Regions from separate parts of the Ferdinandcohnia sp. SAFN-114 genome, predicted to be linked through region 2. Evidence: riboswitches for the same ligand, from Rfam matches in the RefSeq annotation. Region 2 holds a riboswitch; each other region holds the start of a gene.

Evidence for each region. A riboswitch is a leader RNA that binds a small molecule or an ion and turns the genes downstream of it on or off. The one in region 2 is predicted to bind cyclic di-GMP.
Region 1: linked by a shared signal. The riboswitch ahead of ACR65M_RS08840 (sensor domain-containing diguanylate cyclase) and the one ahead of ACR65M_RS25185 (hypothetical protein) in region 2 are both predicted to bind cyclic di-GMP.
Region 3: linked by a shared signal. The riboswitch ahead of ACR65M_RS05800 (methyl-accepting chemotaxis protein) and the one ahead of ACR65M_RS25185 (hypothetical protein) in region 2 are both predicted to bind cyclic di-GMP.

What each region holds. Positions count from the first base shown of each region.
Region 1 is NZ_JBPFDQ010000021.1:151-7,726, forward strand. It holds gene ACR65M_RS08825 (gluconate:H+ symporter) at 1-1,174, shown strand, start outside; gene ACR65M_RS08830 (hypothetical protein) at 1,379-1,825, shown strand; gene ACR65M_RS08835 (YxcD family protein) at 1,813-2,100, shown strand; gene ACR65M_RS08840 (sensor domain-containing diguanylate cyclase) at 2,257-3,447, opposite strand; cyclic di-GMP riboswitch class I at 3,787-3,850, opposite strand; gene ACR65M_RS08845 (ABC transporter ATP-binding protein) at 4,132-5,241, shown strand; gene ACR65M_RS08850 (ABC transporter permease) at 5,231-6,049, shown strand; gene ACR65M_RS08855 (ABC transporter permease) at 6,039-6,842, shown strand; gene ACR65M_RS08860 (ABC transporter substrate-binding protein) at 6,839-7,576, shown strand, end outside.
Region 2 is NZ_JBPFDQ010000129.1:354-9,952, reverse strand. It holds gene ACR65M_RS25200 (hypothetical protein) at 1-250, shown strand, start outside; gene ACR65M_RS25195 (hypothetical protein) at 389-724, shown strand; partial or broken gene ACR65M_RS25190 (helix-turn-helix domain-containing protein) at 1,740-1,862, shown strand; cyclic di-GMP riboswitch class II at 1,855-1,937, shown strand; gene ACR65M_RS25185 (hypothetical protein) at 2,125-2,502, shown strand; gene ACR65M_RS25180 (hypothetical protein) at 2,868-3,401, shown strand; gene ACR65M_RS25175 (hypothetical protein) at 3,398-3,796, shown strand; gene ACR65M_RS25170 (hypothetical protein) at 3,790-4,020, shown strand; gene ACR65M_RS25165 (hypothetical protein) at 4,043-4,270, shown strand; gene ACR65M_RS25160 (hypothetical protein) at 4,349-4,516, shown strand; gene ACR65M_RS25155 (hypothetical protein) at 4,607-4,939, shown strand; gene ACR65M_RS25150 (hypothetical protein) at 4,960-5,247, shown strand; gene ACR65M_RS25145 (hypothetical protein) at 5,387-5,629, shown strand; gene ACR65M_RS25140 (hypothetical protein) at 5,693-5,836, shown strand; gene ACR65M_RS25135 (hypothetical protein) at 5,876-6,058, shown strand; gene ACR65M_RS25130 (hypothetical protein) at 6,095-6,418, shown strand; gene ACR65M_RS25125 (hypothetical protein) at 6,846-7,097, opposite strand; gene ACR65M_RS25120 (YhjD family protein) at 7,224-7,598, opposite strand; gene ACR65M_RS25115 (DUF6018 family natural product bioysynthesis protein) at 8,479-8,841, shown strand; gene radC (RadC family protein) at 8,918-9,562, shown strand.
Region 3 is NZ_JBPFDQ010000012.1:13,477-28,322, forward strand. It holds gene ACR65M_RS05745 (purine-nucleoside phosphorylase) at 1-380, shown strand, start outside; gene ACR65M_RS05750 (ROK family protein) at 451-1,572, opposite strand; gene ACR65M_RS05755 (sugar isomerase domain-containing protein) at 1,630-2,382, opposite strand; gene ACR65M_RS05760 (N-acetylglucosamine-6-phosphate deacetylase) at 2,388-3,560, opposite strand; gene ACR65M_RS05765 (glucosamine-6-phosphate deaminase) at 3,562-4,326, opposite strand; gene ACR65M_RS05770 (neutral/alkaline non-lysosomal ceramidase N-terminal domain-containing protein) at 4,323-5,576, opposite strand; gene ACR65M_RS05775 (AGE family epimerase/isomerase) at 5,592-6,956, opposite strand; gene ACR65M_RS05780 (sodium:solute symporter family protein) at 7,025-8,539, opposite strand; gene tagU (polyisoprenyl-teichoic acid--peptidoglycan teichoic acid transferase TagU) at 8,918-9,850, shown strand; gene ACR65M_RS05790 (hypothetical protein) at 10,032-10,484, shown strand; gene ACR65M_RS05795 (DUF4083 family protein) at 10,573-10,722, opposite strand; gene ACR65M_RS05800 (methyl-accepting chemotaxis protein) at 10,917-12,584, opposite strand; cyclic di-GMP riboswitch class I at 12,673-12,758, opposite strand; gene ACR65M_RS05805 (Gfo/Idh/MocA family protein) at 13,097-14,068, opposite strand; gene ACR65M_RS05810 (YwzD family small protein) at 14,387-14,515, opposite strand; gene ACR65M_RS05815 (hypothetical protein) at 14,645-14,846, opposite strand, start outside.

The DNA of each region.
Region 1 (7,576 bases), on a different contig from region 2:
AACTATTAAGTCCGGCCTTGGCAGTACACTTGGAAGCCTTGCTATAATAATTGGTTTGGGTGCTGTTTTAGGTAAATTAATGGTTGATTGTGGAGCAGCCCAACGTATTGCTTCTACTCTATTAAATAAGTTTGGTGTTAAAAAGGTAGAATGGGCCCTAATTATTATTGGTATGGTATTCGGAATTTCCGTCTTCTATGAGGTTGCCTTTATTATTCTAGCTCCGCTTGTTATTAGTATTGCGATGGAGGCAAAAATTCCATTCTTAAAGCTTGGAATTACAATGGTTGCAGCTACTACTCTATCACATAGTTTATTCCCGCCACAGCCTGGTCCGACTGCATTGGTCGATGCATATGGCGCAGATATGGGTATGGTTTATATAATTGGTATTGTTGTTTTTATTCCGGCAGTTATCGCGGCTGGAATCATTTTACCAAGAATGATGAAAAATTTAGATCGTCCGATTCCAAAATTAATGGAAAAACCAAAAGAGTTCACTGAAGAAGAAATGCCTAGTTTTGGTTTAAGTCTTTTTGTTCCATTAATCCCAGCAATCATGATTATGACTGCAACTATTCTAAATATGTTTATCGAAGAAGGAAGCTTGTTCCATGAAATTATTAACTTCCTAGGTAGTGCAGAAATTAGTTTACTTCTGGCTGTTTTAATCGGTATTTATGTATTTGGTATACGTACAGGTCGAGACATTAACACTGTAATGGACTCTTTCTCAAGCGCTATCAAAGGAATTGCGATGATAATCTTTATTGTAGGTGCAGGTGGTGCCTTCAAACAAGTCATTCTTGATTCTGGTGTTGGTGACTATATTGCTTCGATGATGGAAAATACTACAATTTCACCGTTGATTATGGCTTGGTTTATTACTGCCTTAATTCGTATTGCTACAGGTACAGGTGTTGTATCAGCGATAACTGCTGCTGGTATTGTAGGTCCTCTAATCGATACATTTGATGTTAGCCCAGTATTAATGGTTCTTGCAACAGCGGCTGGTAGTAACACAATCACACACGTTAACGACGCATCATTCTGGTTATTTAAAGAATATTTCGGTCTGAGCATTAAAGATACCTTTAAGACATGGGGTCTATTACTATTCACAACTTCTATTGTAGGTTTGGGTATTGTCTTGATCCTTGATATGTTTATGTAATACATTCTGCGAGCCCTAACAATTTCGTTAGGGCTCTTGTTACTATTTACCAATCGTATTTTTTAAAAAAAGCGAAACCAAACTCTGCTTTCATCGTATATAAGAGAGAAAGTTGATGAGGAGGTATTGCAAAGCGCAATAGATTGGATAATAAGGTATACTATTATAAATAAAATAACTAACTTATGGAGGTATTTCTATCATATGAAAAAGATATTATCAGCATTAGTAGCACTTACTTTGATTTTTTCCCCGCTTGGGAGCTTTGTTTTCCAAGACCAACCAACGTCTGTAGAAGCAAAGGGATACAAATCAGGTAAAAGAGGATTCAATAGTAATATTGGGAACAAAAATAAATCAAACTTCCAGCAACAACAGAAAAAACAAGACAACAATGTTACTAACAAATCTACTACTCCTACCACTCCTAAAGGTGGATTCATGTCTGGTGGATTAATGAAAGGTCTTATGCTTGGTGGACTTGCAGGATTCCTATTCGGAGGTCTTTTAGGTGGAATGGGTATGCTTGGTTCATTTTTAGGATTAATGATTAACGTTCTTGCGATTTACGTTCTGATCTCCATCATTCGAAAAATCTTCGTCATGATTAAAGATAAAAAGAAAAAAGAGACTGATCCATGGCAACGCTAATACTTTCTGAACAGGAAATTATAAATGCAGTTTGTGTCTATATCGGCTTAAAAAAGCAAGTAAAGCCTGAAGAGGTTGAAGTGGAGCTGATGTATGACGATGAGTACGGATTCTCCGCAGAAGTATACGTGAACGATCGAAAGCAGATTCTCATTATGGCGAACTTAATTGAAGCAATTCGTTTATGGCTAGGCGAATTTCTTAACCGTGACCCATATGCCGGAATCAAACTTGTGTTGGACGACGAAGAAGGCATTATTGCCCATATCAACTAAGAAAAGCGCAGGGCGCCCGTCTATCGGCGACAAGCACAAGACGAGCGCTGACAGAAGGTGATTTTTACCTTCAGAAGCGTTTGGCTTGTGACCTCGAGCCGATGGTGCCTGGAGCTTGACAACGAGTAAAAAGCTCATCCATTTGGATGAGCTTTTTTATTTCGCTATTACGATGCGTTTTTTTCCACTTTCTTTTGCAGCATATAGCGCTTGGTCGGCTGCCTTTTTTAAAGAATCTACGGTCGTTCCATGGTGTGGATATATCCCGACACCCGTACTGATCGAAACAATGATTTTTTCATTCTCCATGATGATTGGATTTTCATTGTAATACTCATTTAATGTTGCGTAAATTTCCTTTACACACGTGTCGCTGCTATTTTTAATCAGAATCATGAACTCATCTCCGGCATAACGATACCCCTCAAACTTTTCATTACATACCGTTTTCATTCCGTATGCTAGTACCTGTAAATATAGGTCACCAGCATCGTGCCCAAACCGATCATTGACCTGTTTTAAATCATCAGAGTCTATCATCATAACTGTTATTTCATCATTCTCATTTTTGATCAGTTGTGCTAAATCCTCATGGAATGCACGGTGGTTTTTTAAACCTGTTAATTCATCCGTACGAGACATTGTGTAAATTTTCTCATATAATCTTGCTGTTTCAATCGAGTTGATCACTTGCGCACCGATCATTTGTAGTAGTTCCTCATGCTCTTTCCGATAAGCAAAATCTTTAAAGCTCTGAGTTGAGATGACACCTTTGACCTGGTCATCAATGACAACGGGTACAAAAAGACAGGAGCTTGTGTCCTCGTCCCCCTCACCCATTTTCGTATCATATTCAATGTTCTGGTTTTGATGTTTGAGGTGGACGATTTCCCTTGTTTTGATGACTTTTGATGTGTAGTTTTCGCCAAAGTCTACGGTACTTGGAGGAGCTGGTTCGCCATTATCCATAATAAAGACTAAATGAATATGTTTGTCACCAGGATTATGCAATGCAATATAAAATGCATCAGTAGGCATAACACGTGAAACCATTTCATAAGACTTTTGGAGAAGGACGGATTCATTTAATGTTTTACTGCAGACTTGTGCGAAATCATGTAGGATTCGGTAATGCTTATTCATCCAATGCATGTTTTCCATTTGTTCGTTTATTTCTTGGAGTTGATTTAAAAGGGTACTGGTAATCTCTTGTTCTTCTTTTTCCTGACATGTTTGATTAAGTAAAGTACGAACCTCGTCAGAAATTAGAGTCTTCTCAGAACCAATCATCTCAATTAGTTCGCTTAATTTTTTTAGCAAGTTAAGATTCTGGATTGTTTTCTCCATGTAATCACTTCCAAATTTTTTTAGAGGATGTTCCAAAATTCGTTTGAAATGTTCCAATTCCAAAAATCTAGTAATATAGTAGCAACATATTGTTAATAAATTGGTATAAAAAAAGACTAATCATATACCGATTAATCTACGTTCTTTCGATACGAGCTGTACTCGGTAACTGGCTGGCATGTCCAAAATGAGGATGTTCCAAAACTCAGGTAAAAATGACACATAGAATTTCTGGGTTGGCTTACTTCTACGTTCCTCACGTATAATTACATACGCTCTGGTACAAAAAAGCTACGCCGCCTTGAACTTCTCGGTCCTTTTTATCTTCCATTTTGAACACTAGTGAACTTTAGCCCCTATAGTTTTGCGTCTTCATCTTTCAATGAATTTGCCCTTACTTTATCCAATTAACTCATTAAAGAAAGAGTATTTTAAATAGTACTATAATTATATTTCTATTTTCCTCTTTGGTCAATGAAATCGTTATAATCTTTTGCTAAAAACGGGAAAATTTTCCTATCCCAAATGCCCTATACACTTCTCTTGTTTCAATAAGAAAATAGTCTTCCCTAGTTTTCTGACTTGACAATTATAATTATTATTGTTTTTTTTGCCGATTCGTGTATAATTATGCCGGATTACGTTATGAATCTTATCTCTATTAATAGAAAGAAGGGGGTTGCTATGAACAGTATACCTATTATCCAATTTAAAAATGTCACAAAGCAGTATGACAATGATCCAGCTGTTCTCGACAATGTTAGCTTTGAAATAGAAAGAGGAAAATTTTATACTCTTCTCGGTCCATCTGGGTGTGGAAAAACCACGATACTTCGGTTAATCGCAGGATTTATTGAACCATCAAGTGGTGAGGTTTATTTTAATGGTAAAAAAGTAAATACGACACCTGCAAATAAACGTCAAGTAAATACAGTGTTTCAGGATTACGCCCTGTTTCCACATCTTAATGTATTTGAAAATATTGCTTTTGGGTTACGTATAAAGAAATTGAAGCAATCTGAAATAGATAAAAAGGTAAAAGAAGCTTTAAGCTTTGTTAATCTTGCAGGCTATGAAAATCGTGAAATTCAAGAAATGTCAGGTGGTCAGAGACAGCGTGTTGCGATTGCACGTGCAATTGTTAATGAACCCGAGATTATCTTATTGGATGAACCATTATCCGCTCTCGATTTGAAGCTTCGTACCGAAATGCAATACGAGCTTCGCGACCTTCAGAAGCGGCTTGGTATTACTTTTATCTTCGTTACCCATGACCAAGAAGAAGCTCTTGCCATGTCTGATGAGATATTTGTACTTAATGAAGGAAAAATTCAACAAAGTGGTACCCCAATTGATATATACGATGAACCAATCAATCGTTTTGTTGCTGATTTTATCGGTGAATCTAATATCGTAAAAGGAAAAATGCATCGGGACTTTCTCGTAGAATTCGTCGGAAAGACATTTGAATGCGTTGACCAAGGTTTTTCAGACAATGAATTAGTCGAAATTGTCATCCGTCCAGAAGATTTAGAAATTACTTCTGTTGAAAAAGGAAAACTACAAGTTGTAGTGGATTCCCAGTTATTTAGAGGAGTACATTATGAAATTTGCGGTTTGGATAAGGATGGAAATGAGTGGCTTGTTCATTCAACTAAGAAGGCTAAAGTTGGCGAAGAAATTGGACTTCATTTTGACCCAGAGGCAATACACGTTATGCGTCTTGGTGAAACAGAAGAAGAATATGATCGTCGTTTAGAGGCATACGTGGACGGGGAAAGCCATGGAAAATAAGGTAACACGTAATCTTGTTTTTATCCCTTATGCATTATGGATTCTCATATTTGTTATCGCTCCAGTTACACTTGTTCTCTATTATTCTTTTTTTGATATAGAGGGAAATTTATCTTTAGTAAACTATAAAACATTCTTCACACCCGTTTACTTAAAAATGACGCTAAGCTCTTTTTGGTATGCGTTTTTAATTACTGCTGTAACTCTATTGGTGGCATATCCTACAGCATATCTAATTACAAGAACAAAGCATAAACATCTTTGGTTATTACTAATCATTGCTCCATCTTGGATTAATCTACTATTAAAAGCCTATGCTTTTATCGGGATTTTTGGAACGTATGGAACAGCTAACGCTATTCTAGAAGTGTTTGGTATTGGCTCTAAACAATTATTATTTACAGATTTTAGCTTTGTGTTTGTGTCTGTTTATATTTTTATTCCGTTTATGATTTTACCAATCTTCAACTCACTAAATGAATTGAACCCTAGTCTGCTAGATGCTTCTCGCGACCTTGGGGCATCTAAATGGACTACGTTTCGTCGTGTGATTTTCCCACTTACGATTCAAGGGGTAAAATCAGGCTGTCAGGTTGTATTTATTCCTGCTCTATCTTTATTCATGCTGACACGACTAATTGCAGGAAACAAAGTGATTACACTTGGTACTGCCATTGAACAACAGTTTCTTGTCACTCAGGATTGGGGCATGGGTTCAACAATAGCTGTCTTCCTGATTATTTTTATGGTAGTAATTATGGTCGCAACTGGAAACCGCAAGAAACGAGGTGCTAAAAATGAAAGATAAACTGGCTATTTCTTCTAAGGCGTATCTATTTATTATTTTCTTCATTTTATATGCACCGATTTTCTATCTCGTGTATTACTCATTCAATAGTGGTGGCACGATGAGCAATTTTGAGGGCTTTACCTTGGATTGGTATAAGGAGCTATTCGGGGATACTAGACTGCTAATCATCGTGTTAAATACATTTGTGATTGCCTTGCTTTCTGCTCTTGTATCGACCATTATTGGCGTGCTTGGAGCCATTTGGATTCATTCGATTAAACAAAGACAAACTCAAAATACTTTACTATCGTTAAATAACGTCTTGATTGTAAGTCCTGATGTCATTATCGGTGCTTCCTTTTTAATTTTATTAACAATGGCTGGAATTAAATTAGGATTTTATTCTGTGTTACTTTCACATATTGCCTTCAGTATTCCAATCGTTGTACTTATGGTACTGCCAAAACTAAAAGAGATGAGTCCTTCTTTAATTGATGCAGCGAGAGATCTCGGAGCAAGCCAATGGCAGGTTCTAACAAAGGTGATTATTCCTTACATCACACCAGGAATTTTTGCTGGATTTTTCATGGCCCTTACGTATTCCTTCGATGATTTCGCTGTTACATTTTTCGTAACAGGAAATGGTTTCTCAACGCTATCTGTTGAAATCTATTCTCTTGCACGACGAGGAATCTCGTTAAATATTAATGCATTGTCAACTCTTCTCTTTATCTTTACAATGCTTCTTGTTGTTGGATATTACTTTATTGCACAACGAGGAAACACACGTGGATTGGGGGTTCGAAAATGACGAAGCTCATCCGTGCTTTTATATCAATTGCACTTGTATCTGGTGGGTTACTCTACCTTATCCACCATTTAAATTCATCTCAGGGTCTCGCTGGTGGGAACACGTTGACGATTTATAACTGGGGCGACTATATCGACGAAGAACTCATCGATCGTTTTGAAGAGGAAACTGGAATCAAGGTTATTTATGAAACCTTCGACTCTAATGAAGCGATGATGACAAAAATCGAACAAGGTGGAACCACCTACGATATCGCGGTGCCATCTGAATATATGATTGATAAAATGCGCCAAGAGGACTTACTCATCCCTCTTGACCATTCAAAACTACCAAATTTAAAAAACATTGATGAACGGTTCATGGATCTTCCTTTTGATCCGGGTAATCAGTACTCAGTCCCATATTTCTGGGGGACGGTCGGCATTGTCTATAACCCCACCATGCTTGATGGTAAAGAATTTACAAGCTGGAATGATCTCTGGGACCCTTCCCTAAAAAATGAAATTATCTTGGTTGATGGTGCTAGAGAAATCATTGGAATGGGGCTTAACTCTCTTGGTTATTCATTGAATGATACCAATCTTGACCACTTAATTGAAGCAAAGGCAAAACTGATGAAGCTTACCCCAAATGTAAAAGCAATTGTTGGTGACGAGGGTAAAGTACTGATTCAAAATCGCGAGGCTGCAATTGGAATTGTTTGGTCGGGTGATGCCGCTGATATCATGTGGGAA
Region 2 (9,599 bases):
TGTTCGACCTGTTAATCATAAGATTCCAATAAAGGATAAATACATTTTTAAAGTGTTTAAACTAAAGAACGGAAATGAAGCAAAGTATATGGAGTATAGAAGTTTTGGTGCATTAGTCTTTGAAAGAGATAATTGGCAATACATACTTAGTATTGATAAAAGGATTTCTGATAAGGTTACTCCTGAAGTATTAGTTGAAATAGCTAATTCAATTGATTATCCAAGCGAAAAGAAAAATCCATTCCAATAACAGTAGTGTTTATTAAGCTAACGGGTGCGTTTCTTCAATAAGTTGAGATACTTTTTCTTCTTCAAGAAAATTAGAAAATAACAATTAAGTTAAAATTTTAAAAAACTAAGTTAAGTAAGATTTAAAGGACGGTTCTTAATGAAAAATCATATAAAGATAAATGGAAAGCTTCTTCAAACAAACAAACGTTTTTCACAATTAAAAAACAGTCAAAAGGAATGGATCGCAACGGAACTTTATATACTTTACCACAATAAGATGAAAGAAATACGTACAACAAGGAAACTCCCACCTGATCACCGCGATGCTGTTATATCGTCCCTCTATGAACAGATTCAGAATAGAGAAATATGGATTCCTTATGGTGAAGTAAAAAAATATGCATTTAGTAAAACCACAAAGATAGTAAAATCTTTTAAGAAACAATTTCCTAAGTTGAGTGAGGAAATTGAAGCCGAGCACGCTAACAAATAAAATGCAAGTCATTATTAAGCAATCGGGCGCTTATATGTAGTATGATTTTTGACCGTATTCATCGTTAATAACGATATTCAAGTAAAGTCCTATCATTGTTTACGATGAAAACTATTAACAAAATATATTAAGTAAACAAAGTTAGGGAATAGGCAGTTTGGGGTGGGTATGAAAGGCTGGTTTGCCTACTGAAACAACTGCTTCAGCCTTTCAAGACCAATCATGCCCACAGAGGCTCCAAGTCAAGTCCTTATACGCTTATTTATGGTTGGATGTAAAAAATGATAAAAGGTGCACCATTTCTGTGTTTTGAAACGGATACTACATATAAGGATGCGTTTGTTGAACATCTAAAGCCTAATTTCTTTCTAAACATGCGGAGGAATTATTTTTATCTTTCAAAACCCTTAACTTTGTAAATCTGCCCCAATGGTAAATACGGTGGCAACCAGTGGTAAACTTTGTGGTAATCGTTGGTAAATTAAATGGCAGAAGTGGTACATTCCTATGGCCGTATTAAACAACGGAGGCCGGTAGCAGCACTTTTTAGTTTATTCTGTTTCAGCTCGAGGAACTTAAAAGGTTTGGTACTTAGTTAAAAGAAAGGTTGCAGCCTAATTAAAAGGAATTATTTTTTCCGATTAATTATCAAAAACTCTTTATCTGAATAACGTGAATGAAACTCTACTCTAAATAATTATGAAAATAACCTATTGCATTAACATTGATATAATATCACTAAGTACCGTCAATTATGAAAAGTAATATAAGAGTATACATTTTAGGTGTTTTTTTGTTTTAAAACATACTTACAAATAAAAACATTAATATGATATAATCTTAATACATTAAATGTAAAATTTAACCCAAAATGTAACTTATAGTTGTAGCGAACTACTAATTTCTCTATTATACTCAATACATGAATTACTTAAATCCTAATGAGATTAAAATTAAGTTCGGACAAAAAGTCAGATTATTAAGAATAGAAAAAGGGATATAACAAGAGGAATTTGCTTATCGAACAGGGTTACATCGAAATTACATCAGCAATATTGAAAGGGGAAAAAGAAACGTTTCACTAGAAAACATTTTTCTATTATCCGGAGAAACATTGCCAAAATTTGAGGATTTATAAGGAAAGCTATGAAGGATTATTTTTACCTGGGCACTTGAATAATCCAGAGCTACTAGTGCAACCGACCTTACATTTATGTATTATAGGTGGGTTTTTTTTATTGTAGTTGAATCATTTTGATAAATAAGTAAATGTTTTTTAAATTAATTGTTAAATTCTACAATTTTCGCATTCCACATATACTACAATTGAAATAACTTAAAGGAAAACGTCAGAAAATGCCTATATTATACGAATTATTTTACGTGAGGTGTATTTTAAAATGAAAGCAGCAGAACAACTTCCAGAAGAGTTAATTTCAGATGAGATCATTACATCTTCTGAAATAAAATATTTTTTTAGAAGGTCGTATTTTATGGTAGATGATAATATGTATGTAGAACTTGTCGCACTGGCAGCAGAGTCAAGAATTAGATCGGATATTGAAGAAGAATTAAATTGCGAAGTGATCGACTCTACATCTAGAGAATTATACTTAGATTCCTCTTCGGTAGATTTTGCTATGGAGCTAAGAGAATCAGGTATTATTAAAGAAGTATATCCGCTTACAGAGGAACAGCTTAACTACCTAAAGATAAATTATAAAAATGATTTATTTTCTATAACAAAAGACACCATTTCCAAGTTAATTAAACATTGAGATAAAATGTAACCTTTGCTATAATTTAGCTATATTCTTTTAACTTTTCTTTTAAATTGCAACCATTTTCGGTTAGCAGGGTTACTAATAAACTTTCGGAGCCTTTGGGTTCATATTAAAGTAGAATCAGATTTTGACTGTCTACTTTTTATGAAAACCCAAGGGCTTTTTTGCGTTTAAAGGGGGGGAGGAATATGTGAGTATATAAAAGTTGCTCATAATTAAAAAGCTATTAAGAGAGGATGTTTAGTACATGCAGTTTGAAACATGTTGTTTTATCTGTAAGGGCCAATGTGAAACATTAATTCACATTAACGGTAAAACGTATTGTTCAACAGGTTGTCTTGAAAAGGGGGAAGTAGCTCATGTTTAAACTTACTTGCTTTGCTCCTATTCCGCCAGAACAATTAGGTACTGCACTTAGAGGATTACGTTTTGCAACAAAGAAAGATGGATTTGAATGGTATTTAGATGGCCATGTTTTTAGAATTGAGCCATTTAAAAATCAACCAAGAGAATCCATGAAAGCCTACAGAGCCTTTTTTAAAGGAGAAATTGATGGTGGTATCTATTTGTTTGATTCCTCGTTAGGCTGGTTAGATCCAATGGTCACAGGAGTCGAATTCGAATTATCCCATCACAAAATGAAAACAGAAGATTGGATTAAAGACCTTTTAAAACGTCCATCATACGAAATGGTAGACAGCAGAGGGTTATTCCAAAAAGGAAGAGTAGGGGTTGTGGTTGTTAATGGCAAAGTAACCTTTCAAATTCGTTCTTCTAAAGGTAAAAGACTGAAATTAATAGAGTGTCTAAAGGAGATTGAGCTATTGCAGAGTGAGTTAAGACCTGTTGAGTTCGATCTTTTTTCGTTCCAGGAAGAAGGTGTAGCAGTATGACATTTGATTTTTATACGAAAAACGCTAAGTTTTCAGTCGGTGAAAAAACATTTTCTAAGAATGGTGAGGTAATTGCATCGGGTGACATCTTCCTTTTTCAGATTTTACTAGGTTATCCCGCTTTGTTGATTATTACGGAGAATGAATTTTGTCCTCCTGCCATAATCAAATCAGAACCAATTACGTCTGTATTACCAGAATGGGAGTTTTTTGATGGAGTCCAAAGACCAGATAAATACACATTCCTAGTCGTTGTAAATCACGAAAGGAAATCTGTATCTAATCTCGTGTCAGCTGTAGACCAAGAACATGCAAGACAATTAATGTCTTTGCATTATGGTTCGGATACTATCATTTCGATTAAACACATAAGGATGGGGAAATTATCATGTTAAAAAACAAAGTTTTGGATTATTTTAGACCGTCATACATGCAAGAAAGACTATTTAAAATGCTAAAGACCGATGGAGTATTTATAAGAAACGATTGTCGAGTGGGTTTTCTATATTCTGTCCAAATTGGGGAGATACACGGAAAGCCCATTTTTATTGAGGTGGGATTAAAAGCTGGAAAGAAAATGATCATTACAAATGCGTTCATTGCTGAAATTGCAGCTTAATCATATTTTAGGAGGAATTATCATGAGTAAAAGTTGTGAAAATTGTCGCTTCAATACTGAAAGACCTGCGTTTGATTTAAAGAGATGTAAAGCTTGTTCTCGGACCGATAGGGCTCATTTCGAAAAGAATCCTAATGCTGCTGAAATCATGCAACTGCTAGTGGAAAAAGGCATCTATCCATCCTTGAAGAATGTAGATTCTCGTGTTAAAGCAATAAAGAAGACAATGGAAAAACAACTTATTGATTAAGAAGTAAAACGTCATGAATATACCCGTTTCAATGTTGTTGCTAAATTTGTTCCGAAAAAGATTAGCGAGATTGATTACGTGGGTTTAAATGAGTATTTCCATGATATTGGATTACTGATTCCAGTATTAAAAATGGATCATAAAGAGATAAAAAAAGAAGAGCTCCTTCTTGAGACATTGAGAGCTTATCGATACGAACCTTCCTATTATGTGAAGCCTAGCTTTAACAAAAAAGGGAGGAATTAAACAAACCTTCTCATTTTAGCCCTGAAGAATGGGGCACTTGTACCTCAACTAGATAATTATCAGCATGAATATGAGAAGGCCAAAAAAATAATGTTGCAATGTAAGGAGTTACATCAAGAAAAGAAGATTTCTCATGAATACGGTTCTGTTTCATTGGTTGCCAATGATCCGTTATATGATATCAATGCTATTTATGAGGATTTTGGAGAAGAAATGCTTATCCAGTACGGTAAGCCAGATTCTGAAAAACTACAACAATTCATTCAAAAAGGTATCATTACCAAAAAAGAAATCGACCAATTTAAAACAGTGGTTGATATTCGTTTAGATTTTATCATGATGAATCTTGATACCGAAAAACAAATGATGAGTATGCTACAGAATCGTACAATTCAAGCTTCACAAAACCGTATGAGAGCTTAAAAGATAAGGAGAGAATGAATATGAAAACACAGCAACAAATGTTTTCATTCCTCCAAAGAACTTTACTTTCACACGATGTTGAACTAGTTGGAAATAAAATTAAGGCTAAGAAACTTCTGAAATCTAGAAGTTTCTCTAGCTTTAAACTAACCTATCTAAAAAACGGTCAAGAGGTATCTCTAAATGCGGGAAAATACACAAAACGCTATACGAGTGATGATGAATTACTAAATTTAATCCATAGTTTCGGATTTTACAAAGAAAATAAAACACTCTGGGAAGAAATTAACTATGAAATGCAATCTTAAAGGACTAAAGACAATCCATCATAATCTTTTATCTTGGAAAGGCAACGAGATTAATCGAGATTATTAGAGCCGGATTTTAGCTGACCATTTTCCGAAGATTGTTAAGGACAAAGATGGTCATCCTACTGTAATTGAATTTTTGGGTCGTAAGTTTTATTCGAGAGGTGCCAAAGAGGTTACAAATGCTATTGATAACGAAAAACTAGAACAAGTTAAAACATTACTAGCAGAAACTAAGAGATTGCAGAATGAGGACGAATGGGTAAAGGCTGATGAATTTTACTTTCAACTCCTTGATAAAGGTCTCCTCGAATGGATGATTGAAGAACTTGAGGGAAAATCTAATAGTTCAGCAAAAAAGGAAAAAGGACGAATCACATAGCTCATTCATATATGATAAACCAAATTAGAGAGTATACTCTCCTTTCAATTTAGGAGGATTTTTATGGGACATTACTTTTTTAAATGGATTCAGGAGCATGGTAAAGGGAGATGGAATGTTGTTCAAGTCATTGATGATCAGGCTCGTTATTTTGTATTAAAAACCGCGGTTCTTGAAGTGATTGGGAGAAGCGGGAAGGAAAACTAATTCCTTTTAAAAAGACACATTAATAGGGAGAGAAGAATTATGAAAAATATACTAAGTAGAACTGTTATAAAAACCGATAGTGAAATGAGACAGATGCTAGAATTTTTGGGCTATGATCTAACAGATGATAGCGGAGAATTTGACCATTCACTAATGGTGTCAATAGCGTCTATGGCTGAAAAATTCAAGTGGGATGAAATAAACGAAGTTTGGTATTGTTAATGTTTTTTTCCAAGTTGAGAAGGAGAAAATTTTCAAATGAACTTAAGAAAACAACTTAAATTAGTTGAGATTCCAGATAAATTTTGGGAAACAGAATTGAATAATGACCAGGAAGGTATGAAACACTGGAAAGATTTAATGGATAAAGCTGAAAATGAATCCGATAAGGAATTGTTGAATCCAATATCTTTGAAAACCATCTTTTTAGCAATGATGTATGCAGCAAGAGAAGAAGGGGTAGAATTGGATGCAAAATATTATGAATTAGAAAATCTAATCAATGAGGAGAATGATTTAAGTCTAACTGACATGGTGGATAATATAGAACATGTTTATAAGTTCATAAAAGAAGAAGTATGAGTTCTTTTTTTGATACTTAATAAACTGACATTATAAAACTACTATAAGGAGCATCCTCTGCTAAGCATATTTTCCTAGCGGGGGATACCCCCTTTATGCTTAGTAGTGGAATAATGATATGAAGGATATTTTTGAGAGTATTAAAGGCCACATGAAAGAGGTTTATCTAGAAGGAACGCAATTAGTTGTAACGTATTCGGGGGGAAAGACAGTACCCTAATGCGAAATCCCGCTAGTTGAACTAGAGGATGGGCAATTAAGCTTAGCTATTTAATTAATCTTTGTAAGGGAAAAGTTTTCATGAATAAGCAAATGTATGAATTAGGAGATCCTTAGGAAAGGCATCGTATGCACTTTAAACAGGTTCCAATTTTGGAAGATACAAAGAAGATTCGCTATTTACTTTTCTAGTTAGCGAATCTTCTTTTTAATTATTCTCTCTAATATAACCATCTACTGTACATTCAACTAATCGTTTTAGTGATAAATATTCTTTCCTAGGTTCATTACACATGTTTAATACGCTTTCAAGAGAACCTACATCTAATTTATCATCAAAATGATAATTCACTTCGCCAGAGTATGCTTTACTTTTATAATATAAATTTACTTCAAGTACATATAATGGGTGTTTAGATTTTTCCTCTATAGGTGTTGCATCTTTATGTTCAATTATCACATTTCATCCTCCTTTCTTTATATTTTTCACAGGACAATTTATTTCGACTTTTTTGACTTTGACTATATTTGACTAATTAGATAATACAAGGGATTGGAAAAACATTCAACGGTTCCGCTCACTGTTTTACCATTGCCTTGGATTTGGGTTTCCCATGTATTTTTCTAAACGATTAGCTGCATGTTTATCTAACGCTTTATCCCAGAATTTCATTGCTCCTTCATACCCATGCGCTGTGTATTTGACCTCAATAAACATATCGTCTAATCGAACAGGGGAGAAGACTCTTATATTTAACTTTTTCATCAGTTCTACCATTGTTTTGATATCCATTCGGACCTTCTTAAGAATATGTTCATGTAATGATTGATACGCTTCTACAATTTTTAAACCCGCTTGATCAGATATCATTCGATTATATTCCAAGCATTCCAGCAGGTAAGTATGAAAAATGTATTCATATATAAGATTTTGTTCATTATCGGAAATAGGAGCTTTCATTTTAGAAACTTCCTTTATTTATTTATATTAACGACCGCTAATTTAATTCTTATTATAACGTCTATGCTCGAATAATAAATAGGTTAGCCACACATAATAAAAATGCACCTAGAATGGAACTCCCTTTTTAAGAGCCTTTTATGGCTCTTTTTATAATTTATAAATGCTTAGAATGACGATTAGGAGGGCGGAACTTAGAAATTTGCCTAATTTTCCGCAGAAATTGGCTAATTATTGTGATTTTACAAATGTATCTATAAGGGTTTAAAATTTTAATAATGCTAATAAGTTTAGTTCAGTGAATGTCTGATCCACATTCACTGATTGGGGTGAATCTTATTTTTCCACGAGTTGTATGATTACATATGTAGCTAATACGTTGCCAATTGTAGCGTTAGGTTGGAAAAGATCTTGGAAATTAGCTCAAAGTTACTCATAACATTCACCTCCTTTAAACAGAGTTGTTATACAGCTCTGTTTTTTTTGCTGGCTCCTTTATTTTAAATTCCAAATTTATACAGGTATAAAGTGAAGTGAAAAACAGCCTTTGCATATAATAGTTTTTTAGCTTAAATAGTCGAATCAAAGTTAAGTAAAAGTATCATCATATAGTATTAGTGTTCTATATACATTTACTAAACGCAATAACATGAATTATATTGTTTTTTTCTGGGAAATATAGTAATATTTAATTATATTAGTTTTACTTTTCTTTTTTTATTGCAACCTCACTTAGATGGTTAGCGGGTTTGATATTAAACGTAATGCGTCCTTTGGGATGATTCTTTCACACTTGTATTCAGTGTGTCTATGAATCTTTCTGAAGGGCGCTTTTTTTTGCGTTTTATATAAAAAATTAACTTCAGAAAGGGTGTTTTAAATGGCTCAAACTATGGCCGAATTATTCAACAAGGGTGATGTAATCGAGGATTGTCGCAAGATGGTTCTATCGAAAGGAAGGCATCAAAGAGCTCGTGTATCTGCAGAGATCATTCTTAAAGATGGTACTCGTCGTTTCTATCGCTGTCTATCTATTGAAAGTGATGAAGCTTATAATGAGGTTCTTACTTTTGTTAAGGCAATAGAAGATGCAACTGGTGAATCAGTAGTATGGAGGTTTAAGGGTGATAAAACCTACCATTTGGGATGTACTCAACCGATTCAAGTTGAGAATTCCAAATTACTTAGCAAATTAAGTAAATTAAGAGATGGGTTTATGGGATTTTTCTTCCCGGAAGCATAATAGGATTTTCTAACAGAGGCATAGAGGTGCGTCTGTATTTTTATTGCCAAAAATCGTAGAAAAGGTGGAGAAATTAATGAAAGATTTTGTTGTTAATATTCGTGAGGAAATGATGTTTTATGGAGTAGATAATACGCCGTTGCAATATCTTCTAGCGATTATTATCGGAGGAAAATTAGCGAATGCCGAGAATACAGGTATCCTAGCTGGTATAGGTATTCGTAGATTAGCAGAAATGTCTGAGATTGAACTTATCGACTTGGGGATTGGTAAGGTATCAGCTCAACGTATTGTTGCAGCTTGCGGTCTTATCGGTCACTATTTAAAGTCCAAAAAAGATGAGGAAGACTTTATCATTCGTTCCCCTGAAGATGCAGCAACATTGTTCCAAGATTTGAAATATAAAAATCAAGAACAATTTGAAGTGGCATTTTTGAATACGAAAAATAAGGTCATAAGTAGGAAAACTATATTTAAGGGTTCGTTGAATGCTAGTATAGTACATCCTCGGGAGGTTTTTCGCGAAGCTGTTAAGTTGAGTGCTGCTTCAATAATAGTTGCACACCAACATCCATCTGGAGACCCTACTCCTTCACGCGAAGACCTAGAGGTTACTAAGCGTCTTGTTGAGTGTGGAAGGATGATGGGCATCGAGCTTCTTGATCATGTAATAATAGGCGAATCAAAATATATTAGCCTTAAAGAAAAAGGACATATTTAGTTGTCTTTTAGAATTTTATAAACAAATTATTATTTAA
Region 3 (14,846 bases), on a different contig from region 2:
AATTAGGAACCCGTTTCCCTGATGTGTCCGAGGTTTACAACAAAGGGCTACGAGGAATTGCGACTGCGGTTGCTGATGAAAAAAAGATTACATTACAACAAGGTGTGTATGCCTGGTGGAGTGGTCCAGCTTACGAAACGCCAGCTGAGATACGGATGATCCGTACCCTTGGAGCCGATGCAGTTGGAATGTCAACCGTCCCAGAAGCAATTATCGCTGTACACTCAAGCATGAAGGTTCTTGGTATTTCATGTTTAACCAACATGGCCTGCGGAATCTTAGACCAACCCTTAAGCCACGATGAAGTAATCGAGGTAGCAGGTAGAGTCAAAACAAAATTCATCGAGCTAGTAAAAGGGGTTTTAGAGAGAATAGAATAAAGAGACGGGGACGAGGGGTAGGTCCTTGTCAGTGTACGTAAATAAGCAGGGGATATCTCCCCTGCCTGTTTTATTCTCTTTCAAAATCCAATACGACTGCGGTTGCAGCTCCCAAGGACTGGGAAAATGGTTCATCGTTGAAATGTATTAGTGTTTTGGAGAATGGAATTTTAAGTGCGTTTTGTTCGAGAAACGTCATAAGGGAATGTTGGAATGCTTCATTTCGATTGTATGGACTATCGATGATAATCCTACCTGGGTTCAGTAAATGAATAATATTAATGAGTGAAGTCCCTAAATACATTCCGTATTTCTTAAATTGAGCCTCTATCTGTTTTTCCTTTACCTCAACAGAACCCCACATACCGGTAGATTCCATGTGACCCATCCACTCTTGAAATGCTTTCCTGCTTATCAGTTTCTCTAAACATCCACGTTGGCCACACCCACATAATGGTCCATTTGCATCAACAGAAATATGACCGATTTCCCCCAATGTCCAACTGTCCCCATTCCATATATGGCCTTCAGACGTAAAGGCACCTCCGATTCCATCTCCAATTCGGATATAAAAAGAACTTTTTGAACCCGACTCATCACCCATTCCATCTGAACATAAAGAAGCCATATTTACATTGTTTTGTACGATCATCGGAACGGTGATTTTGTCTTTTAACGCCTCACAAATCTTGAAATTTTTCCATCCAAGATTTGTAGAATGGTATACAATTCCCTCATCCGCATTCACGATTCCTGGGATTCCAATTCCGACACCTACTACTTCCGGATGTTCAAGCAACAGGCTATCCACTATTTTTTGAACTAGCCGAATCACCTTTTCCTTATCTTTTCCCTCTACTTCTAAAAACCCGCGTGCAATGGGATCTAAGAAAAAGTCTGTAACTGTATACTTTATACCATTGTGATGTATGGCGATGCCGATGGCCTTAAAGGCATTTTGATTTAATTCAATAACAATCTTTGGCCGGCCAGCCCCTTTTAAGTCTTTAACTCCAACCTCTTTGATGATTCCATCCTTTACGTATTGATCGACAATTAGGGAAATCGTGTTTTTACTAACTCCTATGGCTTTCGCCAGGTCTTTTCTTGAGGTCTGCCGATATTTCCGTAAAAAAGATAAAACCTTTTTCTGATTTTGTTCGCGAAGAACTCCTGGGCCTCTTGTTCTCATTTCACTATCCTCGTCTCTTTTGTCCAATAACCTACCGCTATTATACCAAGTGAGGCCTTATAGTTTCCTAATTTTATGCTTAAAACGTGAAATAAACTGATTATTCCATTCATCCCCACCAGTTGCATTGCCACTTTTCCAAATTGGCGGTTGGATTCCTTGTTCTACTAGTTTAGCAGTAGCTTCCATTGCAATGGAATTTAAAATAAATGCATTGACGAAGGTTGAGACCGCACCTACCTTTTGCTCCAGTTGATCAATTTCAATAACGGCGTCGCCGACATCTACTTTTGAATCAATCGCAAGGTCAACGACATCATGGAGATTTTGTTTTGAGGGGTGTCTTGCCGGATGTCCCTCAGGCGTATCTAGGGCATGCTGCTTTGAGGATACACCTATTGTTTTTACACCTAATCGTTTTGCCTCTAGAGCAGCATCGATTGTTGCGGCATTAATTCCGTAGGCATTGATAATGATTAATAGATCACCGGATTGCAAACCGTAATCATGTAACACAATCTTTCCATAGCCTGGTGTTCGCTCGATTGCCATGGAACGTAGCGCCCCTCCACTTAATAATGTCCCTTCATCTAAAATAGCACTCACATGCATAAGTCCACCTGCACGAAAGAATAATTCCTGTGACGCTAGATTGGAATGTCCTCCTGGCCCATAAGCATAGACAATTTTATCTTCCTTAATATGATGAGCTACCACTTCAGCAGCACTCATGATATTTGCTGATTCTGTCTCGATTACCTTATCCATATAAGCTTTCACTTTTCTATAGTATTCAAGTGCATATTTCATTCCGTTCACCCCTTCTTCACAGTTATTTTCTTATATAAAACCTCTCCAGCCTTTATCGTTTCGACCACTTCCATCCATTCATTATGCTTTTCATATAGGAAGAAATCTGCAGGCGCCCCTACTTGAAGGCCACTTGCCTGATCTAGCTTCATAATCAATGAAGGTAAAACCGAAGCTTTATCAATGGCTGTCGGTAAGTCCGTAATTCCCATTTGAACAATCCGATTTACACCCCAGAGGATGCTTTGGGCTGAACCAGCCAGTAATCGCGGTTCTCCTTTTAAATGAAGCCGCCCTTCCTCTGTTAGTGTAACCTCACCACCCACAGATGCTATGTAATCACCAGCAGGAAGGCCTGCTAATGCAACACTATCGCTAATGATGAGCATTTTCTCATTTTTGACCTTCTCTATGACCTTCAAGACTGAAGGTGGCAAATGAAATCCGTCTGCTATCACAGTTGCAGCTAAATCGTCCTCCGCTAGCTGATCCCACAAATAGTTCGGGTGTCGTGGCAGCTTGACATGGGCACCATTACCCAAATGAGTTGACATCTTTGCGCCTGCTTTTACTGCCATTTGAATCTGCTCTGACGTCGCATTTGTATGCCCAATTGAGATTAACACTTCAGAATCGGAAGCTAATCTTATAAACTCATTAGCACCTTCCCACTCCGGTGATAGCGTAACAATTTTTATCAACCCATTCACAGATTCATTTAATCTCTTAAAAAACTCCCAATCTGGTTCCCTAATATGGTCAAGATGATGAGCGCCCCTTGGACCATCTTCCATAGATAAAAATGGACCCTCTAAATGAATTCCCGGTATCATTTTTTTAATAAGTCCGTTATTTGAAATGGCATTTGAAATCACACAAACTAGTTTTACTAAACTTTCATACGAATTTGTAATAACAGTTGGATAAAAGGAAGTTACACCCTGCTCAAGCAAACTGTAACAAACGCGTTCAATATCCGATTCCTTCGTAGCAAGTGAATTAAAATCAATCCCCATATATCCATTGACCTGCAAGTCAACAAATCCCGGAGCAAGATAAGTCTCGTTTTCAACTTCTGCCGGTTCAATCGATTCGATCATTCCATCTCTAATCTCAATACGGACACCGCAATCTTCTTTATAATGAATGCCCTCAATCACAAGTTTTTCATTCGCCATACTATTCATCCCCAAATGAATCTTGATCCACGTAAAGATATGCATTCTCATGTGTTCTCAAAACCGATGCCGGACATTCTGTACTAATTGGCCCATTTAAGGTTTGAGTGACTGCCTGTCGTTTCGTACTGCCTGGAACCATACAATACATGTATTTCGCAGAAAGTAACGTAGGAATTGTTAACGTTAAAGCAAAAAGAGGAACCTCTCCTATCTGGGAAAAGCAGCCATCATTGACCTGTTGTTGTCTGCAAATATCATCAAGCTCAACCTTTTTGATGACCTCTTTATCCTCAAAATCCGCAACCGGTGGATCATTAAATGCAATGTGGCCATTTTCACCAATTCCTAGACAAACGATATCAATTGGCTGCTTTTGAAGAAGCTGTGAGTACCGTTCTACTTCATTTTCATTTGAACTATCAAGTAAATGAACCTCTTTGAATGGAACTTTCGTAAACAATCTTTCTTTTAAAAAGTTTTGAAACAGCTGTGGCGCTTCCTTATCAAGTCCCACATACTCATCCATATGAAAAGCGATAATTTGATTCCAATTAATTCTGTCGTCACCTATTAAATATTGTAAAAACTCATTCTGTGAAGGAGCTGCAGCAAAAACCATACGTATCTCTTCTTGATTTTGCTGTAACTTTACTAGTTTGTTCCCCACATCGCGAGCCGCATATTCTCCCATTTCATTGCGCGTTGCGAAAACGTAATATGTTAATTGATCCTTCTTTCCGTTTCTTTTTATATTCACTTTCATTCACCTTCTAGTATATTATCAATTGCGTTCTGGATTATTTTTTCCGTTTCTATGTGAAAAGGGGCAGGTAAGCCAAAGTAGTAAATAAACTCCTCCGCCTCATAGCCACCTTCCATTAGCTGAGTTTGACTTGGAATATATCCAATCATTCCATTACTGTATCCAATGGCAAGAACCCCCGAATCAATCTTTTTTACGTATTGACTGTAGTGCTGAACCATTTCACCATTAAAAAAGATAAAACGGAGCCTACTGCTTATTTCTAGAAATTGTATTTCTAGTCGTGTTTTATTTTTATCTTGCCAATTTTGTTCGATATGTTGTTTCCATATACTTAGAACGTCAGGTTCCATTTCTTCATTTGAGGTATACTCTTTTTGAAAAGGTAAGGGAACCCGGGAGGAATAAGCTTGCAAACTATCAGAATGTATCACTTCAACATCACTTATGTTCATCCCAGATATAATATCCTCCGCTAATTGGTTCCCAATTGCCTCCATGTCTTGTAGGCTTCCCCTAAAAAACGTATGATCTTTTATTAAAGCCGGCCTCACATCGCCACAGCATCCCTGCAAAAAGCCAATCACTGCGTGATGATATGTCTCTTTTAGTCTCGCACAACAAACTCCGGTATATTCGGATGAGACCACATTTGCATCTGTTGTTGTAGGATGGCAGGCGTAGTGAATCAACATTGCCTTCATGTCGTGTTTGATATTTTCAAAGGTAATGATGGTTACATCTTTATCGATTGGAACATACGGATTCGGGCTCATCACCATTTTATTTTCGTGCTTTAAACGACGGTAAATACCAATATCACTTGTAGTTTTCCTTCTTGCAATCGTCACCGGTTCTTTGTTGGAGATGGCGCATTTTACACTTTTCATTATTACATCTTCCAATGACTCTTTATAACTCTGATCACTTACACCTAAGAGACTCGTAAAAGCTTCACTTGTTTGCGGACCAGAATGGTTATGTGTGGCATGGAAACAAATAGATTCCGGCTTTACGGAATACTCATCTGCCACTCTTTTTCTCCATGTATCCACAAGTTGATCATCCCACCAAATGACATCTCCAATGATGAGTAAAAAGGCCCTTCCATCTTGTTCAAAATAGTAAATTTTAAGAAAAAGCTGAGAATGAACCTCCATAGCCTTCCCTTCTCGATGTGCATAACCCGCTAACTGAACAGGGGGCTGCGGTGTCATGTCTATTTCATATGTTCCAAGAAGTAAAGTCATGATTCATTCTCCTTTTCAAAACAGCTTCAAAATAAGAATAAAATTTCTAAGAATATGGAAGGGGTCTTTAACTGGCAAAGCGACTACTTTTTGCAAAGGCTCACCCCTTCTATCCCGAATTTGAATCCATTCTCCTATTTCCTTGTTCGGATTAGGAAAGATTGAAAAACTATATTCAAAAAATGTTTTATACCAGTGTAAAAAGAGCTCATCTTTCGTCTGTTTGTATAGTAATAACAATGTGTAAAGAGCCTCTGAATGTGGCCACCAAAGCTTTGTATCCCATGTTTCGAGAATTAATTTTTCATACGGGTCATTTATTAGCCTTCCTGCTGGTTCTGTTCCATTTTTATCTACAAACCGAAGCAATCCTCCATGTTCATCATCCCAACCTAATTGAATGGCCTGCCGTGTTACATTTGCTAAAATTTGTAGGTTTTTATGCTGTTCTTTTTCCTCCCATTCATGGAGGCTATGAACATGAAACCATACTGACTCCAAAGCATGGCCTGGGTTTACATGATTCGCAAGTAAGGTGTCTTTATTACTTGAATCCATTGGGCGCAACTCTACAATTCTTCCATCTTCAAGAATGAATTCTTGTAGGATTCTCGCGCTTATTTGTTTTGCCTTTTTCACAACTGGTTTGGACAATTTTTCAGCTGTTTCTTCCACCTCCTGAGCAACGTTAAGCATAATCATCTGAATAGAATGTGAAGAATATCCAATCGGAATCGGATATGGTTCCGTTCTAAAATATCCTTGCTCAATTCGATGATGAATCGATTCATAGATATTGTATGCTTGATCAAATGCAGTCTCATCATGAAACACATCTGCATACTTAGTAACACCAATGACAAAAAAGCAATCTGCAAAAACACTAATGTCTTCTTGACCTTTGATTGGTTTTCCATCATGGGTGGCTGCATATAGAACGTATTTATTTTCCTTGAGCGTGTGATTAATTAAGAAATGATATGTTTTGTCTGCCATTTCTTTTAAACGTTTTTTGTTTAAAATGACTTTTCCCTGTTCTACTAACCGATAAAGTTCAGCACATAGCCAGAGAAATCGCCCCTGTGACCACGTGTATTTATCCTTACTTACTAATGTACTTCCATCATTAGAGAAGCAGGTAAAAACACCACCTGCTTCATTATCAAATGCTTTTTCCCAAAAAGGCCAAAAGTTTTCTTCAATTTCCTTTTTATAAAAGCTAACAAGTTGTTGAGTATCCATTACGAATCTCCTTACCTGATCAAATGCACCTTGGTGTCTCATGCCAAGATTTTTTCGAACTTGCTCGAAATCTTTCCATTGTAGATCTTTGGCATCAAACGGAGGCTTTAATTTTATTTTGCCTGCGTTTGTACCCATTCCAAACTTGTTTCACTTGTTGGACACACGCCCACTTACAGAAGTAGGAAAATGTATGCTGAATAAAGTTATAGGGATGGTGTAATATTCTTTGAATCTTTCGCTAATTCTTCATCTGATTTACTTATCGCTGATAACATATCTTCAATTTCAGGCTTAACTGGTTTATTTCTATTCAATAAACCTAGTCCAATAAATACTAATCCTGAAGTGAAAATTGGAGCCCCAAGTTCAACATATAATGCCCAGTCCACTCCATATTTTGTTAAAGCAAACATAGCAAGTCCTGCAATAATAGAAGAGATTGCAGCTTTTGAATCACTGTACTTAAAGGCAGGTAATAATCCTAAAAGCATTGGAATGGAAACAGGTCCAACCAACGCAGCAAACCAGGAAATTAATAGACCTAACACTCCTCCAAAATTATCTGAGAAAATTCCTATAATCAGTGTTAAGAAAGTAAAAGTAAACGTAACAATCCTTGCAATTTTCAAGGATTTCTTCTGATCAAGACCTTTAAATTTACCTGACATGACAGGGAGAATATCCCTTGTAATAACTGCTGAAATCGTATTCGCATCTGAGGAAGTCATCGACATAGTTGCGGCAAATAGGGAAGCCAGCACAAGACCAATTAATCCTGCTGGTAATAGTTCCTGGGTGAGTAGTGCATATGATTGTGTAGGGTCTTCTAAATTCGGTAAAATAAGTGGTGCAGCCCACATTGGGAAGAATAAAATTAACGGCCATACGAGATAAAGGATTCCTGAAAAAAGGGCTGATTTCTTTGCTTCATTCCCTGAAGGAGATGCAATGTAACGTGCTGCAAGATTCCAAGTTCCTCCGTTATAACTGAAGAATACGATGAACACGAAAACTAACACATAGCCCAGCGTATATGGTTCATTAAATGGTTGACTATTTGCTTCTGGGAGTTTATCCCAAATACCAGTTATCGATCCCCATCCACCCATTTGACTTAAAACAACAAAGAACATGACAATACCTGCAACGATTTGAACAATAAACTGTTCAAAATCTGTCCATAAATCTGCCCAAATACCGCCAACTGTAATATAAATTAACGAAACAATTCCAGATAATAAAATTCCATAAACAATTGGGATACCAGTAAACACATTAAGTAAAAGGCCAATTGCAGCCCATTTCGCGCCAACATCAAATAATTTTACAAGTACACCACTCCAAGCAACTAATTGTTGTGTTGGAACATTGTAGCGCATCGCTAAATATTCTGTTGGTGATTCAATATCAAGCTTTGTTCGTAGCTTCGACCACCTTGGTGCCATAATGTACGCACCTAAAATAACAGATAAAACTATTGGTATCGCCCACCAAACATACAAACTAAACCCATGCGTATAAGCTAAGCCTGCGTATGCTACAAAAACCGCGCCACTATACCCTCCGACATGGTGTGAAATACCACCTAGCCACCAAGGAAGCTTTCCGCCAGCAACGAAGAAATCTTTTGAACCCTGTACTTTATTAAACGACCAAAAACCAATGACAACCATAAGTAAGAAAAATGCTATAATGACTCCCCAATCTAGACCACTCATGTTTTTTCCCCCTTTAAAAAATATTCTTCCATCGACCCTTAAACAATTTAACGGCATGTATTTTTAATTGTTTCGTACCCACCCCCTATAATTAATCCTAATATATGACTAATTATTTTAAAAATACCACAACAGATTTAATTTGTAAAATAAATTAGAAAATTTTGTACCTTGTTACATTTTCCTGCAGATTTGAGACTCTACTAATCTAACATTTTGGATAGAGTTACAAATACGCACACACTTTTGCTCTCTTCGCTAAATTTCGACCTACATAGACATTTTCTCACGCAAATCTGAAACCTTTTCTGCCTCTAATACGTCTAATATATTGTGCAGTTTTTGATTATCCTAATCTTAAAAAAGGTGTTGATTGAAATGAGTCGTGTTGACCGCCATTCGAAACAGAAAACGAAGCGGAAATGGCCAAAGGTTATTGGAACGATCTTTCTTGTTATATTATTAGCTATCGGTGGATACGCCGTCTATTTATATCAATCAGTAGCGAGTACGGTTGGAAAGATGCATGAAGACCGAGGTCCTTCCGATAAACGAACTACACAGATCGATATCAGTAAAAAGGATCCGATTTCCATTCTGCTCATGGGTGTTGATGAACGCTCGGGCGACAAGGGTCGTACTGATACGTTAATTATGGTTACTGTGAATCCAAATACGAATTCCATGCAAATGTTGAGTATCCCTCGTGATACACGCGTTGAAATTGTTGGCAGAGGAACACAAGATAAAATCAACCATGCCTACGCATTTGGTGGCGTTGATATGACGATTGATTCCGTCGAGAACTTCCTAGACGTACCGGTTGATTATTATATAAAGGTAAACATGGAAGGTCTGCAACAAATCGTTGACGCGCTTGGCGGAGTTCAAGTGAACAGTACATTTGCGTTCTCATATGATGGTGCGTCATTTTCCGAAGGAACTCAAACTCTAAACGGAGAAGAAGCCCTTAAATATGCAAGAATGCGCTATGACGATCCTCGTGGTGACTTTGGTCGACAAGATCGTCAAAAGCAAGTCATCCAAGGGATTATCAACAAAGGAGCAAGTTTCTCTTCCGTCACCAAATTTGATGACATTCTTGGAGCACTTGGCAATAACGTCACAACCGACATTTCCTTTGACGAGATGAAAACTATACAGGCAAACTACAAGGATGCTCGTCATAACATTGAGCAATTCAGCATCGATGGAGTCGGCAAAACCCTAGACGCATGGTACTGGATCGTCTCCGAAGACGAACGCCAAGCTGTCTCAACCCGCTTGAAAAAACACTTAGAAATCGAATAGGTAGATATGCCAAGGGGTTCGGTGGGACACAGGGACAGGTCCCTTGTCCCACCACATCTTGGAATTAGAAGTTGTAAACAACCGGTTATAATACCGGTTGTTTTTTTATGCCTTACATGTTTTCCTCCTTTTTCCACATACTAATGGAACAGACTCATTGTTTCAAAGGAGGGTCCTTATGATGAAATTCAAATTTTTACTTTGTATAGCATTATTATTTCTTTCGGTATCGCCTGCTTCTGCTGCGGAGAAGAAGTCACCGTTTTTTGGTGTGAGCGCTACTGTCGTACAGGTCGAGGAAGGTACATTTGAGGTGAAAACGAAGGGCGCTGAGGAAAACGAAGGATTTGTTTTTTCACCTAGAGGGGTAAAAGGTGGAGAAACGATTATATTTGAGGTGCAGGTGAAGGGCGAGGCCGCCGTTTACTTACTTGTGGATGAGACTGATGCAAGAGGAACTTTTTTAGCTGAGACGGTTTCCCCGGTGATTGGCTTGCATGATCCGTGGCGAACAATTCAGCTTGAGGTCGAGTTGCAGGATACCACCTCCCAGATTGACGCGATGGTACTCACGAACAAACAAGAAAAAACCAAATTCATGTTTCGTAATGTAAAAGTAAGTGTTAAAAAATAAAGGATGCCAACACAGGCATCCTTTTTCTGAAATAAAAACTGGTCACCAACACTCTCAGAAAAAAAGACCTGGGATTCTCTCCCAAGTCCTACTCTACTTTTTTCGATATTTCATCTAGCTTCGCTTCCATTCGTTTAACCCGCTTTGAGAACCGTACCACATAAACGAGTACCGCTATTATACTTAATGGAACGAGAAGTGCAAATAATTGAAAAAGAATGTCACCGATATTTACCACTACGGGAGTCCCTCTCTTCCTTTTTTCTATAATATACCATGGCACTTGTGGAGGAGTCCATCAGCCTTCTGGGGCAAGGAACCTGTCCCAGTGTCCCAAGGTTCAGCTGGGACCCAAAGTGGAGGTTACAGCGGCGGCTGGAACCCTGGCACATGAAATCTGCCCTAAGGGTCCTTCCCCCAGCACTATTTGTCTCAGGCTTGGATGAGTTCGTTTAGTTCGCCGGCGTTTTCTTCGAGTTGTTTGGCGCTTTTGGCGACTTCTTCCATGGAGCTACTGGATTGCTGGGCGGTTGCGGATACTTGTTCAACGCCAGCAGCTGATTCTTCAGCGACAGCCGCAATTCCTTCGATGGCACCGCTAATCTCTCTTGTATCGTCAAGTACCCCGTATAACGAGCTTGACATTGCTTCTATTTGTGTACCGATTTCTTCAATTGTTCGTTTCAATTCATTAAAGGTTTTTCCGGTCGTTTGAATTTGGTTGGTGCCTTCTTCAACGGATTGATAGCCGTCATCTAAGGATTGAACGACCTGCTTTGATTCTGTTTGGATACCTTTTACAATCTCTGTGATCTCTGCGACCGATTTACCAACCTGTTCTGCAAGCTTTCGAACCTCATCGGCAACAACCGCAAATCCTCTTCCGTGTTCTCCTGCGCGGGCTGCCTCGATTGCTGCGTTTAATGCTAAAAGATTCGTTTGCCCCGCGATCTCCTGAATAACTTTAACAAGCTTCGTAATCTCGTTTGTTTTATGGTCCAGACCAACAACAAGCGCGTGTGACTGTTTCATTTTTTCATAGATGCTCGACATTTGTTGAATCGATGTTTCCATATATGAACTGCCGTCGTTTGTCATGGCAAGCATGCCTTGTGATTGTTCCTTAATACTATCGCCCTTAACCGCTACATGCATGATTTCGTCCGAGAACGTGGACATTTTTTCAATTAATGTGGTAGCAGACGTCGCCTGGTCTTCTGCACCGCGTGAAAGTTCCTCCATTGTGACTGCTATCTGCTGACTGCCCGCCATAACCTCATCCGCATACTGGGTCAATTCTTCACTTTGACCAGTGACACTGTCGGAGACGACAACCATTTTCTTAAACATGCCTTTTAAATTTTCATTCATCTCATTAACCGCCAAAACAAGTTGACCAATTTCATCTTTGAGCTTCGTTTTAATTGGGGCTGATTGAAGATTGCCATTGGAAATCGCCTTCATTCGACTTGCGACACTTTTTACCGGTCTAGCAATCACCACAGAGGTATAAATCGAAATCACAATTCCTAAAATAATCACAGCAGCTGTGACCAGAAGTCCTACGAAGTTCACTGATTGACCATATTTCACAACGTCCGTACCCGTTGAGACAATCTGTCTTTCTCGATCATCCGTGAGCTTTTTAACTTGTTCCATCAATTCATTTGACTTCGGCTGGATATACGTCTTCAAATTATGCATCGCAAGCTCAGTATCCCCGCTATCATAAGGGGCAAAAACTTTTTCCTTCATCAATTCACGCCAATTTTTCATTTCCCTTATAAGCTCTTCAACCTCTTTTACCTTCATTGCATTTAATTTTCGATCCGTTAAATCAAATTCTACCGAGTAAACATCATACTCATTTCTATAGGTATCATCCCCATACAGTACATACGCCCTCGCAAGCGCAATACTCTGGGCAATATTGTATTTCAAACTATCATATTCTAGTAAAACTGAGAGTTCCTCCGACACAACATCGTCCGTTTTCTGATTCATATTGGACACCGCTATGTAATTATAGGTCGCTAAGCCTATACAAAGGATGATAATGGCAAAAAAACTAACAAATAACCTTGTTCGAATACTTTTCATCTATGGTACCTCTTCCTCGTAGAATAGTAGAAAATCAGGCAAAAAAATAAGACCAATCACTAAAAGAATGGCCCAACAAGCGTACATTATTGGCAGCCAGGCGATCATGGTACAGTGTACGGTAGACCCTAGGCTTTGCGTCCAATCCTTTCGGAGAGTTTGCCCTATTCTGATATACGTTTTCTTCTATTAGTATATAAGTTTTTCTACTCTTCAACAATAGACCACATCATAATTCCCATTACTTTTTCACTACTAATTCTAGCAACAATTTCATAAAATCTTCCTTATTCGCCGGTAGAACCTCAGGTAACTCCACATTCACCTTCATCATCTTCGAATCCCTCCATTTTTCTGGGACAAGTGACCTGTCCCTGTGTCCCATCTTCTAGTAATCTAGTATTGCCGGATTTTTGATAGATATACATGTTTGGGAGAGAAATTTTGATAGATTTGAGTAAGGGAGAGTAAAAAAGGAAGAAACGAAAAAAGCCAGCCCGGGGGCTGACTTTTTAGTTACGAGCGGAAGCAAGTGCCTGCTCGATCACGCGCATATTTTTCAACGTTTCATCAAGGTTGTACATCGGTTGTTTATTAGAAAGAACACTTTCTGCAAAATGCTCCACCTGAAGCTTATACTGGTCACCTTGCACCGTTTCTTCACGTTGGCCTCCTTCGTTGTTCACCACAAGCACACCGTTTCCACCTTCATTGTCAGGACGGAATGCATGCTTCACTACGATCGAACCTTTCGTGCCGACCACTTCATACTGCTCCTTAAATGATTGCTCAAAGCTAACATCAAAGTTCGCAATTACGCCACTTTCAAACTTCAGCGTACCTGCTGCCGTAATGTCGACGTCATGTGTCGGGTGAATGTTTGCAGCTGCCTTCACTTCAACTGGCTCTTCACCCGTAATCAAACGACTTGCATGGATGCAATAGCAACCCACATCATATAACACGCCGCCACCAAGATCCTTTTGCATCTTAATGCTTCCAGAATTCAAATCATGGAGGAAGGAGAATGTTGAGCGAATTAACTTCACATCACCAATTTCGCCTGTTGCGATCATTTCTTTTACACGGTTATGCTGTGGATGGAACTGATACATGAACGCTTCCATGAAAATCACATTGTTTTCTTTAAAAGCTGCCGCCATCTCTTCCACGTCTTGTGAGGTCAATGCTGCTGGCTTTTCACAAAGCACATGTTTTCCGTGCTTCGCAGCTTCAATCGCCCATTGTTTATGTAGTTGATTTGGAAGCGGAATGTACACCGCATCAATTTCAGGGTCATTCAATAAATCGGTGTATGATTCATAATGCTTTGGAATGCCAAGGTCAACAGCAAAGTCTTTCGCCTTCCCGCTTTCACTCGCAACAGCCACAACCTCTGCATTATGTGCACGCTCCATCGCTGGAATCACTGTATTTCTCGCAATTTTCGCGGTTGATAAAACACCAAAACGAACCTTTGTCATCTGAGTTCCTCCTAAATTATTGAATCAAATGCGCCTTGGCGTATTTGCGCCCGATTTTTTTTCGAGCTATCTCGAAAAAATCCCACTGAAAAATCGAGGCATCCGCCGGAGGCATAACTTTATTCAGCCAAGGGTTGCACTCCTTAAATTGTAAACTCTTTTACCATTGTCTTACTAATATAAGTAGTGGACTTCTAAGCAATAAAGTTACTAAACAATTACATATTCTCATATTTTAGGAGATTACGAAAGGTTTTATCTTGAAACAAAAAAAGCCAGAGTTCATCCTCTGACTTCATCCTTAAATTTCCTATCGAATTATGCAGATTGGCAATCTTTTAATTTACCAATTAGATCCTGCATAACCTCTTCAGTTGTAATAGAAGATGTTTCTTCTACTTTTTTCTGAATGTCTACCATTATTTTTAAAAGTTGTTCAGAACTCATACTTTTTACCTACCATTTTCATTTTCCAATTAAAATCCATTTTACACTATTCAGCAAACTTTGCAAAGGAAAATTGTGACAAAATTTTAACAAAAAATCCCTAACGATTTGTCAGGGATCAAAACTTACTTATTGTATTGGAGGAGGTCCGTCACCCATATGAACTCCATCCGCAAAAACTGATAATAACACTTCGCCATTTTCGTGAACAAACGGAACAGCGACCATTGTGTAGACTTTCCCCTCAGAGTTAGGCATTTTTATTGCCATAATCTGATTAGCCCCGACAAACTGGTATCCGTTACTCTTTTTATCTGCTTTCACCACTTTA